Regions from separate parts of the Vibrio rubrogenes genome, predicted to be linked through region 2. Evidence: predicted binding sites of a transcription regulator. Region 2 holds the regulator's gene; the other holds the start of a gene.
The links. Region 2 encodes PurR, which represses purine synthesis genes. Its sites were predicted from a motif close to TNANGNAAACGTTTNCNTNA; they were not measured.
Positions count from the first base shown of each region.

Region 1: purM (phosphoribosylformylglycinamidine cyclo-ligase) is a predicted target of PurR. The motif match lies at 1,452-1,471, and genes of this name have one in related genera.

Region 1 is NZ_JCARSY010000001.1:191,350-197,403, reverse strand. Features, by position in the region: gene purN (phosphoribosylglycinamide formyltransferase) at 1-345, opposite strand, end outside; gene purM (phosphoribosylformylglycinamidine cyclo-ligase) at 349-1,389, opposite strand; gene upp (uracil phosphoribosyltransferase) at 1,624-2,250, shown strand; gene smrA (DNA endonuclease SmrA) at 2,373-2,954, opposite strand; tRNA gene AC55NX_RS00990 (tRNA-Pro) at 3,646-3,722, shown strand; gene AC55NX_RS00985 (TraB/GumN family protein) at 3,761-4,639, opposite strand; gene AC55NX_RS00980 (heavy metal translocating P-type ATPase) at 4,725-6,054, opposite strand, start outside.
Region 2 is NZ_JCARSY010000005.1:112,253-118,306, forward strand. Features, by position in the region: gene glgC (glucose-1-phosphate adenylyltransferase) at 1-6, shown strand, start outside; gene glgA (glycogen synthase GlgA) at 8-1,465, shown strand; gene AC55NX_RS05835 (TfoX/Sxy family DNA transformation protein) at 1,618-2,208, opposite strand; cyclic di-GMP riboswitch class I at 2,337-2,422, opposite strand; gene purR (HTH-type transcriptional repressor PurR) at 2,565-3,575, opposite strand; gene elyC (envelope biogenesis factor ElyC) at 3,871-4,701, opposite strand; gene cmoM (tRNA uridine 5-oxyacetic acid(34) methyltransferase CmoM) at 4,789-5,568, shown strand; gene mukF (chromosome partition protein MukF) at 5,583-6,054, shown strand, end outside.

The sequences.
Region 1 (6,054 bases), on a different contig from region 2:
TTTCGGCAGCAGTGAAGGGTGAATGTTAATCATTTTTCCCATGTAATGACGAACAAACTCTGCGCTCAGAATACGCATATAACCCGCCAGAATTATCAGGTCTGGCGCGTATTCATCAATCTGCTCCATCAGTGAACGGTCAAATGCATCCCGCGTGTCAAAGGCTTTGGGATCGACAAAGATTGCCGCTGCATTTGCTTTTTTGGCTCTTTCCAGCGCATAAGCATCTGCTTTGTTTGAAAAAACAGCAGTAACCCTGCCATTAGGCATTTTAGAGTCACAAGCATCAATGATTGCTTGTAAGTTGGTCCCGTTGCCCGAAACTAAAACGACAATACTTTTCATGAACTATTTAATCTCTACTTGCGCTTCATTAGCCTGTGCTTCGGCAATATGTCCGATGATCCAAGCGTTTTCTCCTTCTGACTGGAGAAGTTCGACCGCCGCTTGCGCTTGCGCTTCCGGCAACGCGATAATCAAACCGACGCCACAGTTGAAAGTACGGTACATTTCGTAAGTCTCGACGTTCCCTTTTTCTTGCAGCCATTTGAAAATAGCCGGCCATTCCCAACTGCTACCATCGATGACGGCTTTGGTTCCTTGCGGTAACACACGCGGAATATTTTCCCAGAATCCGCCACCAGTAATATGAGAAATGGCGTGGATATCGTGTTCAGCAACGAGCTTGAGTGCTGATTTTATGTAGATTTTAGTGGGTTCGAGTAAATGTTCACCGACGGCTTTTCCTTCCAGCAATTCAGATTTATCAGCATTTGATACTTCCAGAATTTTACGGATCAGTGAATAACCATTTGAGTGAGGGCCACTCGAACCGACGGCAATTAAACTGTTACCGGACTCAACTTTAGAACCGTCGATAATCGCTTCTTTTTCGACGACACCGACACAGAATCCAGCGACATCGTAATCTTCGCCTTCATACATGCCGGGCATCTCTGCGGTCTCTCCGCCGATCAGCGCACAACCGGCCTGAAGACAGCCTTCGGCAATCCCTGAAACGACGTCTGCTGCGGTATCGACATCCAGTTTTCCGGTGGCATAGTAGTCAAGGAAAAACAGTGGCTCTGCACCTTGTACAATCAAGTCGTTGACACACATTGCGACTAAATCGATCCCAATTGTGTCATGCTTTTTCATATCCAGTGCCAGACGTAATTTAGTGCCGACACCGTCCGTTCCTGATACAAGCACAGGATGCTTATATTTGGTTGGTAATTCACACAGGGCACCGAAACCACCGATACCACCCATCACTTCCGGGCGACGCGTTTTCTTTACTGCACCTTTAATTCGCTCTACAAGCGCGTTGCCTGCATCAATATCAACGCCTGCATCTTTATAGCTCAGAGATGTGTTTTTGCCACTCACGGGGTCATCCTCGTTCTTTGGTTGGATATGAAAACGGCGCTATTCTACAGGGGAACAAAGTAAAAGGAAAACGTTTGCGCTGATTTTTTTATCTGGCGGGATAGACTGAAAATACTTGGCAATCATGGCTTCTCGATGCGCTAAATCATGATATCCCTTGAGGTTAAGGATAAAATTAACGATAGAAAGTATGTATAATTGGAAAGTTTATTTGATTGAATGTCGGAGATGCAGATGAAAGTTGTTGAAGTGAAGCACCCGCTTGTCAAACACAAATTGGGTTTGATGAGAGAGATAGATATTAGCACCAAGCGTTTTCGCGAGTTAGCCTCTGAAGTCGGCAGCTTACTCACTTATGAAGCAACTGCAGACTTTGAAACAGAAAAAGTGACTATTGAGGGGTGGAATGGCTCGGTTGAAGTGGATCAACTCAAAGGTAAAAAAGTCACCGTTGTGCCAATCCTTCGTGCCGGGTTGGGAATGATGGATGGGGTACTTGAGCATATTCCGAGTGCCCGCATTAGCGTGGTGGGTATCTATCGGGATGAAGAAACACTCGAACCGGTGCCTTATTTTAATAAGATTGCTTCAAATATCGAGGAGCGAATTGCTTTGGTGGTTGACCCGATGCTGGCAACTGGTGGGTCGATGATCGCAACGATCGATCTGCTAAAAGCGCAGGGATGCACACAGTTTAAAGTCTTGGTTTTGGTGGCCGCGCCAGAAGGGATTGAGGCTTTAGAAAAAGCCCACCCGGATGTTGAATTGTACACCGCTGCAATCGATGATCATCTGAATCAACAGGGTTATATTGTGCCCGGACTTGGGGATGCCGGAGATAAAATCTTCGGTACCAAGTAAGTTTGGTTCATCAGATAAAAAAACAGTCAGCCTCGCGAAGTCTGACTGTTTTTTTATTTTCGGATTTGTCATCCAAAGTACGTGCGTGGATAAAGAAAGTATATCGGTTGTTGGCGTCTTGCTTAGTGAGGCCGTTTTTTCTGATGTCGCTCGCGGTTTTCCAGTTTTTGTACCTGACTTTTACGCAGGAGAACATAAAGTGCACCACTTCCACCGTGGAATCGCTGTGCACTGTGGATACACTGGACTTCTTCGATCTGGGGAAGCCAGTATGATACGTAGCTTTTCATCAGTGCCGGTGGGTTTGAATGTTCGCCTTTGCCGTGAATAATGAGCACGGTCCGGATATCCATTCGCATACATTGACGTAAAAATTTTACAATCTCATCACGCGCTTGTTCCAGTGTTTTACGATGTAGATCCAAACGCGCCTGAATCGGATATTTGCCCAGTCTGAGTTTTCTGTAAACACCGTCTTGAACCCCGCTTCTCTTAAATTCGATCAGATCATGAGGTTTGATTTGTGGCGCATGTTCCAGAGACAAGTAATCAGATTCATGCTGTTCTAGCTTCATCGCCGCATCTTGCCGGGCAAGATGCGTATCGGTAATCTGTAAATCTTTTTTGAGTTCGGCAGTATCGTGCTTCAGAGGTTTGACGTCTTCCATCATTTGCTGAAATAACTCGAAATCTTCCTGAGACATTCGTATTCCTCCGAATTGTTGTCAATCACGCACCTTGAGGTCATTTGGTATATATACCGAAGTGACTTTCAGATGCAAGATTCTCGTAACATTCGTTTACCAAAGCTGTGTAGCATCAGCAATGAGGTTCCGGCTAAATCGGTGTATTGATGAAAGAATTACGCTGGAGGTATTTGATTTATGGGAAAGATTTGCGGCAGATAAAAAATAAAAAACCGGAGTGGAAAAGAGTCCGCTCCGGTGCATAGCTTATAACTGTTTTTACAGGAGCTAAGCGATCTAGTGAGGAGATTTGTCATTCATGACTTTGTTGATAAGAAACGACACACTGTGACCAAACTGTGTTTACGCAGTGACAAACTGTTTATCAAAACAAGCTGCCCAAACAAACTGTCTGTCAAAACAAAACCCTGACGTTCAGCTTCAAGCGATGTTTCTGCAAAGTTGCGAAGACGTACTAAACATAAAGTGAGTCAATGAATAAAGTGATGATCTGGATCAAGTGTATTGATGAAGTTGCTTATTTGTTGAAATTCATGTGTTCATTGTCACATTTATAGCCAGAGATGGATGTCTTTTGAACACTTGATTATTTTTTTTGAAAAATTAGCGAAAATGAGTTGCGTCTATAACAAGAATCCGTATTATACCCATCCGTTGAGACGCTGTTGACAGCTGTCCAACCAAGACTCGGTGAATAGCGCAGTTTGGTAGCGCATCTGGTTTGGGACCAGAGGGTCGGGGGTTCGAATCCCTCTTCACCGACCATATTGAGAAGCCTCAGCACATGCTGAGGCTTTTTTCGTTTAGTGACATTCATTCATCTGAATCGTCCCTTTCTGAATGGTATTTTGTCGGGTGACGGTGAATCCTTGCTTGGTCAGTAATTGAATTAAGTTTTCCTGACCGATTAAGTGTAAGGCGCCAACGACGACGAGGTATTTTGAGGGATGTCCAGAAAAGATCGGCGGGGACGTCAGTTGGTTTAACCAGCGATGATTTCTTTGGATCTCAAGCTGTTCAGACATTTCCTGAGACATGTCATGATGGTCAATCAGTTGTTTCAATTGTTCTGGATCGCCCTGATGCCAGCTCGCCACCAAACACTCGGTTTCACGTGTGTTCTCTCCCCAGTCTTTCAGCGTTGCCGTCAGTAGCTCTTTACCATTCTGCTTCATACCAGCCAGCAGATCGATTTGAGACTGGAGTGATTCGAAGCCGATAATCGGAACGGATTCTGACGCTGCCTGTTGAATCATATATTGATCAATGCCGAGATCAGCGCGATACCCTAACCGAGTGATTGCCTGCATTTGTAAACCGATAGCCGTTTGCCATGGGGGCGATGTTTTCAGACGCTGAGCATTGAGGTTTAACTGTTCAGCGATACTCTCTAATTTTTCAAGCTCTGAAGCGGAGAGCACTTGCTGTGATGTCCACTTGACGGGCGGATACTGCAAATTGTTTGCCTGACGGATATCGGCTTCGACAATTAACCCATCACTGTCACGAAGAAAATCCATCACCGGTTTCGGTAAAGGGTACATATCCGGGTGCCCGACATGAATCGAGCCCAATAGCATCAGTTGCATCTGATTTTTACTGGCAAGCCAGTACAATGGCTCAGCGTGGGTATAGAAGCTGAGAATAATGGCTCCGACTGAAAGCAGGCGGGGGAGTTGCATAAGCTGATTTCCTATCTTCTGGCATTCGTCTGAACGCTAGCATAGATTGCGTCGTGACTGATAAGCAACTGTTTATGACCCAAAATCATTTAGCTTTTTGTCCTGAGTCATGTGGCTGATGCTGATTCTGGAATAGCCGTAACCGGTTAGCGTTTGTGACCACGGTAATCGACGATAAAGCCATCGCAGCACCGGCAATCACAGGGCTGAGCAGGAAGCCGAACCATGGATACAATACACCGGCTGCGACCGGAATACCGAGGGTATTGTAAATAAAAGCACCGAGCAGGTTCTGCCTGATGTTTTTAACGGTTGCTTTTGATAGTGAAATGGCATTAAGAATCGACAGGGGTGAGCTGTTGAGAAATGTCATCTGGGCACTTTCGATGGCCACATCACTGCCACTCCCCATTGCAATACCGAGATCAGCTTGTGCTAACGCTGGAGCATCATTAATGCCATCACCGACCATCGCGACTTTATGTCCGGCCTGCTGGCATTCGATGATGTGTGCTGCTTTTTGATCGGGGAGGACCTGTGCAATAACCTCCTGAATGCCTAATTGATTGGCAATACCTTGTGCGACAGTGTGGTGATCACCCGTCAACATCACTGTTTTGATCCCCAGCGCATTGAGTGCTTGAATCGCTTCTGCCGCATCAGCTTTAATTGGGTCTGCCACGGCAATCACACCTTGAATATCTTGATCAATGGCAATCAGAATCGGTGTCCATGCTTGAGCCAGAACATTATCAAGTGTGGTTTGTATCTGGCTGAATGAGAACCCTAAAGATGTCATGTAATGTACCGAACCAATATGAACAGCATGACTGTTGTAAGAGGCTTTGACACCACGTCCTCGCAGATTTTGAAATGATGAAATCTGAGCCGCTGAGATTTGTTTTGAACGTGCATACTCACACACCGCTTTAGCTAACGGGTGTTCTGATTGTTGTTCCAGTGCGTAGGCGATGGACAACAACTCGTGTTGTTCCCGCTGGAAGCTTTCAACCGCTTGAACCTTTGGTTTTCCTTCAGTTAATGTACCTGTCTTGTCAAAGACTACCGTATCGATGTGGCTGGTGGTTTGGAGTACCTCGGCATCGCGGATCAGGATACCCATTTCTGCGGCCTTGCCGACACCCACTGTCACCGATAGCGGGGTTGCGAGTCCCAATGCGCAGGGGCAAGCGATAATCAGAACAGTTGTAGCAACGACAAGCATATAGCTTACTTTGGGTTCGGGGCCGAACCAAAACCAGACCAATGCGGCTACGATAGCGATAGCCACGACAACGGGGACAAACACCGCAGAAATTTGATCGGCGAGTTTTGCGATTGGCGGTTTACTACTTTGTGCTCTTCTGACCATCTGAATAATACGGGAAAGCATCGTGTCACTGCCGACACCGGTC
Region 2 (6,054 bases):
TTCTAACATGGAACAAATCGATGTATGGTTTACCGTTTCAGAAGTTGAAGGGATTGTAAAAAGTGGTGGCTTGGCTGACGTTGCAAAAGCGCTTCCGACGGTTTTGAGTGGCATGGGGCATCGTGTAAGAATTGTGTTGCCGGGTTATCGTCTCGTGCCGGATAAAGCTGACACAGCTGTGATTTTGGAGACTGAACTGTCTCATTGGCCCCATACAGCGTATCAAGTTCGTAAGTTTGACCGGGACGGTGTTGAAATTTACTTGATTGACTGTGATAAATATTTTGATCGGCCAGAGCTGTATTCTGAACATAATCGGGCCTATGCCGATAATGGGGAACGCTTTGGATTCTTTTCTGCCGCGGCACTGGATGTTTTGCCCAAATTGGGGATTCAGCCCGATATCATTCATACCAATGACTGGCATACCGGATTTGTCCCTTTTCTATTAAAAACACGTTATGCCAACGATCCCTATTTTCAGCGGATGAAGAGCATATTGACGATCCATAATGCCCTGTTTAAGGGGGTATTTTCTTATGATGAATTAGAGATTATCCCTGAATTGCATTTAAGCGGTATGACATCCCTACAGTATGGTCACGGTTATGTGAGTATGCTCAGAGTCGGCATTGCGTATGCAGATAAGATCAATGCCGTTAGTCCTCACTATGCTGCGGAGTTATTGACACCACTTGGTGCTCACGGATTAGTCGATGATTTTGTCCGCCGTGAAAGAGATCTGTTCGGTATTATTAATGGCTGTGACTATTCGGAGTGGAATCCGCGCATTGACAGTTATATTCCACGCAATTACACCAACGAGCCTGATTCGTTAAAAGAAGGGAAAGCAACCTGCAAACGTCAGCTACAGGAAGAGTTGTTATTGCCAATCCGGGATGTCCCCGTGTTTGGGATGGTCTGTCGTTTGACCTATCAAAAAGGGTTCCACTATCTACTACCGATTCTGGAACAGTTTCTGCGCAATGACGTACAACTGGTGATTGTCGGGACTGGGGAGCCGGAGATTGCGAATCGTCTACACCAGATCTCTGCGACGTCATCACAGAAATTTGCGTTTGTTGATGCTTACAGTAACCGTTTTGCTCATTTGGTTGAAGCTGCTGCGGATTTCTTTCTGATGCCATCTGAGTTTGAAGCGTGTGGATTAAATCAGATCTATAGCATGGCTTATGGCACGTTACCGATCGTTCGAGAGGTAGGCGGCCTGAAAGACACGGTTTTTGACTATGACCATTTCCCGGATAAAGCGACGGGGTTCAGTTTTATGGAACCGACTCCGGAAGCATTACTCATCTGTATGCAACGTGCATTACTGTTCTACTTACAGCATCCAGAGAAAAAGCTAAATATACAGTTGCGTGCGATGCAGCAAGATTTCCGTTGGGAAGATTCTGCTCAGCAGTATGTTCGGATGTATGAAGCCGCGTTGATGGGCTACTAAACGTATGCATTGAATCTCATTCTCTTGAGAAACAACAAATGATAAAAAACAACAAAGCACCGTTAACGGTGCTTTGTTGTTCAGGCTCAATGACCAAATGGGAGTGTATACTTTGGGGCATGTATACGATAGGGGGAAGCTTGTTCAACAAATTAAATTTGCCGAGCCAGCTCATCGCGTCTTGCCTGAGAAATCACTGACCAGTGCTTTCCTTCAATCGCACCTTCTAATGCCCATAAGAGCTCTAGCGGTGGTTGTGTAGAAGGATGAGAGTTCAAAATCGCTTTATATGCACTGAGAGAACCTCTCTGATGAAGTTCTTCAACGGAATGAATACCTGCTTTGCGTAGCATCCGTTCGGTTGCCAGGCGAAGATTCGGTAGATCTTTCAATCGTTGCGGTTTTGTCTCTACATGAGTCGTTTTTTCATCTTTTGCATTCAAATAGGCTTGTTTGGCGATATTAAGAATCGTATTGACATCATCCCAATAGTCAGCGGGAAGTGCAAAATACTTAGTCACAACAGGAAAACCGCGCTTTGTATACACATAAGGTTCAAAACCTTTTGCTTTAAACGTTTCCAGTGAGTGACTGTCTGCTCGTATATGTAGTTTGTCTTGAACGACAAGTGCAAACATTATGTCGTTTACGAAAATACCAAACCCGCCGAACATTGAGCGTGATTTGACACGGCCCAGTTGTTCAAAAAGCCGCATTGAATCTCTAAGAATTGGTTTATCCATGCTTTACGTCTCGGTGTATTTTTAAATGAATACGCCACCAAAGTCAGGTCCGAGAATTTAGCAAAAGAATGCAGGAAGTATGTTAACAAAACGTCAAATGATTGACGAACATGAAATGCATTTTTGCCATCGGTAACCCCGCTACCTATCATCTTCATGGTTTAGGCCGGAGGCTTTGCGTCCCATCTTTTCAGATGGTTTGCCCTGTGCGTGACACTTTTCCAGTACGGAATTATGAAGTAACTATCCTAATAATCACTCCACAATGTGTGATTCTAGTCCAATTAATAAAGGTTATCAATAGAAAGAAAGTGGTTGGAGGAATGACCTCCCTCCAACAAAATGTCAATCAGGTGTTAATTTTTGTTTAAATCTTTAACGGTATTGCGTTCCACAATTTCAGGATGCATTTCAAACGTACGGCGCTCATGTTCTTTACTTTTGATCCGTTCCAATAAGATTTCAAAAGCATTTTTTCCGACCCGACGTTTCGGTTGGTGAATGGTTGTCAGTGGCGGAGAAAAATATTCAGAGATCTCAATATTGTCGTAACCGATTACCGAGATATCTTCAGGAACCTTGATGCCTCTTTGTTGTAAACGGCTCATCAGTCCCAAAGCCATCGTGTCATTGAAGCAAAAAACCGCAGTGGGTTGTTCATCCATCGCAATAATTTTATCAGCCGCCAAAACCGCAGTATCACACTCAAAGTTGCCTTCCAGAATCCAGTCTTCATTGGGCGTCAAACCCACTTCAGCCATCGCTCTGCGGAAGCCCTGAATCCGCTCCAGACAAGCTGCTTTTGACAACTGTCCACTCAAACAAGCGATCTTGCGGTGACCTTTATCAAGCAGATATTTAGTTGCAAGATAGCCGCCTTCTTCTGAATTATCGATAATTTTGTCAGCTTGAGAGCTTTCTGGGCCCCAGTCCATAATGACTTTGGGAATATCATTATACGCTTCCAGCATTTCTAAAAGTTCGGCGGTCAGATCGGAGCACATGACTAACATCCCATCGACCCGTTTCTCAGCCAGCATCCGGATATAGTCACGTTGTTTTTCATATAAACCACCGGTATTACACAAGATGAGCGTGTAGCCTTGTCGGTAACAATAGCTTTCAACACCGTCAATCACTTCAGAGAAAAAGGGGTTGGTAGACTGCGTCACTAACATCCCGATTGTACGCGTTGAGTTGCATTTCAGACTCCGGGCTACGGCACTTGGTGCATAGTTCAGTGTCTTCACGGCTTCCATGACTTTTTCCTGAGTCGTTTCTGCCACAAATCGAGTTTTATTAATTACATGTGAAACAGTTGTTGTTGAAACTCCCGCCAAGCGGGCAACGTCTTTTATCGTAGCCATAGGTATTGTCCTGTCGCTTATGCTGAAGATCCAGCAATCCGGAGCAAATTACAATTGAAAGTTGAGTTATGAAGATTTTATCTACTGATATAATCGGATAACCCGTACTGAAATTACATTGCGAGGTTATCCGGCAATAAGGACAAAAACCGCTAAATTTAGCGGTTTTTGTCTGGTATAGAATATGCTTTAACCGCGAATTCTAGACTGCCGGTTCCGTAATAGCAATCAAAATGAGGAACTCGGCTGTTTGTTCCGAGCCTGAATCGGACTAACATAGGGAGATAGCATCATATTACAGCTCTTGTTTCACCGGTTCAGAGACGGTCGCTTCCTGATTGGCGACCCAGTTTTTCAAATAGTGCCAAAATTTTCCCAATGTTTCATGCCAATATTTCTCCGTCTGCTCAAGATAAATCGCTTTAGGGGCATATTTTATCCACGGTTGCGCTATATTTTTATAAGACAGGTAGTTGGTCGGTGCCGGGATTGGATTGAGTCCGGCAGATTGAAATTCATGCAATGCGCGATCCATATGACTGGCAGATGTGACGAGTACTAATTTTCTCGGTCCGACAAAACTTGCGGCTAACTGGGCTTCTTCCCAAGTATCTTTCGCACTTTCCAGTAGCACGATATCTGATTTTGCCACACCGAGTGATAAGGCAACTCTTGCCAACATTCGGGCATGACTGAATAGGGTACCGCCGGCATATCCGGAAAGAATCAGGCGAGCCCCCGGGTACATCCGCATAATCCGGATACCTTCTGTGAGTCGCATCAGTGCTGAGCGACTAAGCTGAGATGTCGGTGGGAGCTGATCATCGACGACATGACCACTGCCGAGAACCATGATGTAGTCGATGCTACCTTCAACGGGTAAAAAGGCCGAATACTTGCGTTCCAGTGGTGCGAGAAGGCGATCAGAAACAGGTTGAAATGATGCCAGAAACAGCAATGTGTAAGAGAACAGAACAATCAGGCAACCGGTTTTCCTTTTGGTTGAAAACATAATCATCATCAAGCCGATAAAACCGATGATGAGCAGGGCGGGAAGGGGCATCATTAATGCAGATATGATTTTTTTAAGCTCAAACATATAAGAAATAGTCCGAAAAAACAGCAATTGAGATTAAAAACGAATAATCCTCTTTATTCCTGCCATTCCTATGACAGAATAGCAGCACGATTCGTTATCATAACTCAAGCTACTGTGACTGAAGATCGCAATTTCGACGATATTGCCCACAAATTTGCAAAAAATATATATGGCTCTGACAAAGGTATGATCCGTCAGATCATTGTGTGGGAAGATATTCAAACTATTTTAACATCATTTTCTCCGGAACAGTTCCCACTTTCGGTGCTGGATGCCGGTGGCGGGTTGGCACAGCTATCGCAACGGCTCGCGATGCAGGGACATCAGGTGACGTTATGTGATCTTTCTTCTGAAATGTTGCAGTTGGCGCAGACCGATATTGAAAAAAATGGTCTGCTTGCGCAGTATCGCTTTGTCCATGCGGCAGTGCAGGATATGCAACAATATATCGCCGATCCGGTTGACTTATTGATGTTTCATGCCGTGATGGAGTGGTTGGCTGACCCGAAGGATGCGCTGGAAAAATTACTGGCTCAGGTCCGGAGCGGTGGCGTTGCGTCTATCATGTTTTACAATCATCACGGATTGGTGCTGAAAAATGTCATATGCGGAAATATTCCCCATGTGTTGGATGGTATGCCATATCGCAAACGATTTAAGTTGCAGCCGCAAAAAGGCCTGAATCCAGAGGCGGTCTATCAATGGATAGAAGCTTGTGGATTCAGTATTGAGGGTAAAAGCGGTATTCGTTCATTCAGTGATTACATTGGTAATCGCCAGAATATGGGGGAATACAGTGAAGAAGATGTACTGGCGCTTGAAAGGCAATTATGTCGGCAAGAGCCCTATTTATCTCTGGGCCGTTATATTCATGTATGGGCCAGAAAAAAGTAAAAATGATGGAAACAATGATAGACGAATTGGCGCAACAAGCCGAAGTACAACCAATCGATGAATTGGTTGGATGGGTCAGGCAGCATGACTTGTCTCTCAACCTGGATACTGAGCGGCTCGCTTTTTTGATTGCGATTGCCGTATTGAGTCGGGATCGATTTGATGACGAACTCGGTGAAGGGGAATTACATGATGCATTTGCAATCGTTACTCGATTCTTTGATGAGACCGGGGAAGCGTCCGCTTTTCGGGCCAATAACGCGATCAATGATTTGGTTCACCAACGGCTTATCCGGCGTTTTACCAGTGAAGTGACCGATGGTGCGAGTATCTATCGGTTATCACCATTGGCGATTGGCATCACTGATTATTATCTGCGTCATCGTGAATTTTCTAAACTGAAACTATCGATTCAATTGTCGATTGTTGCTGATGAAATGGCCAAGGCCAAAGATGCTGCTGAAAAAGGTGGCACTGTATCTCACT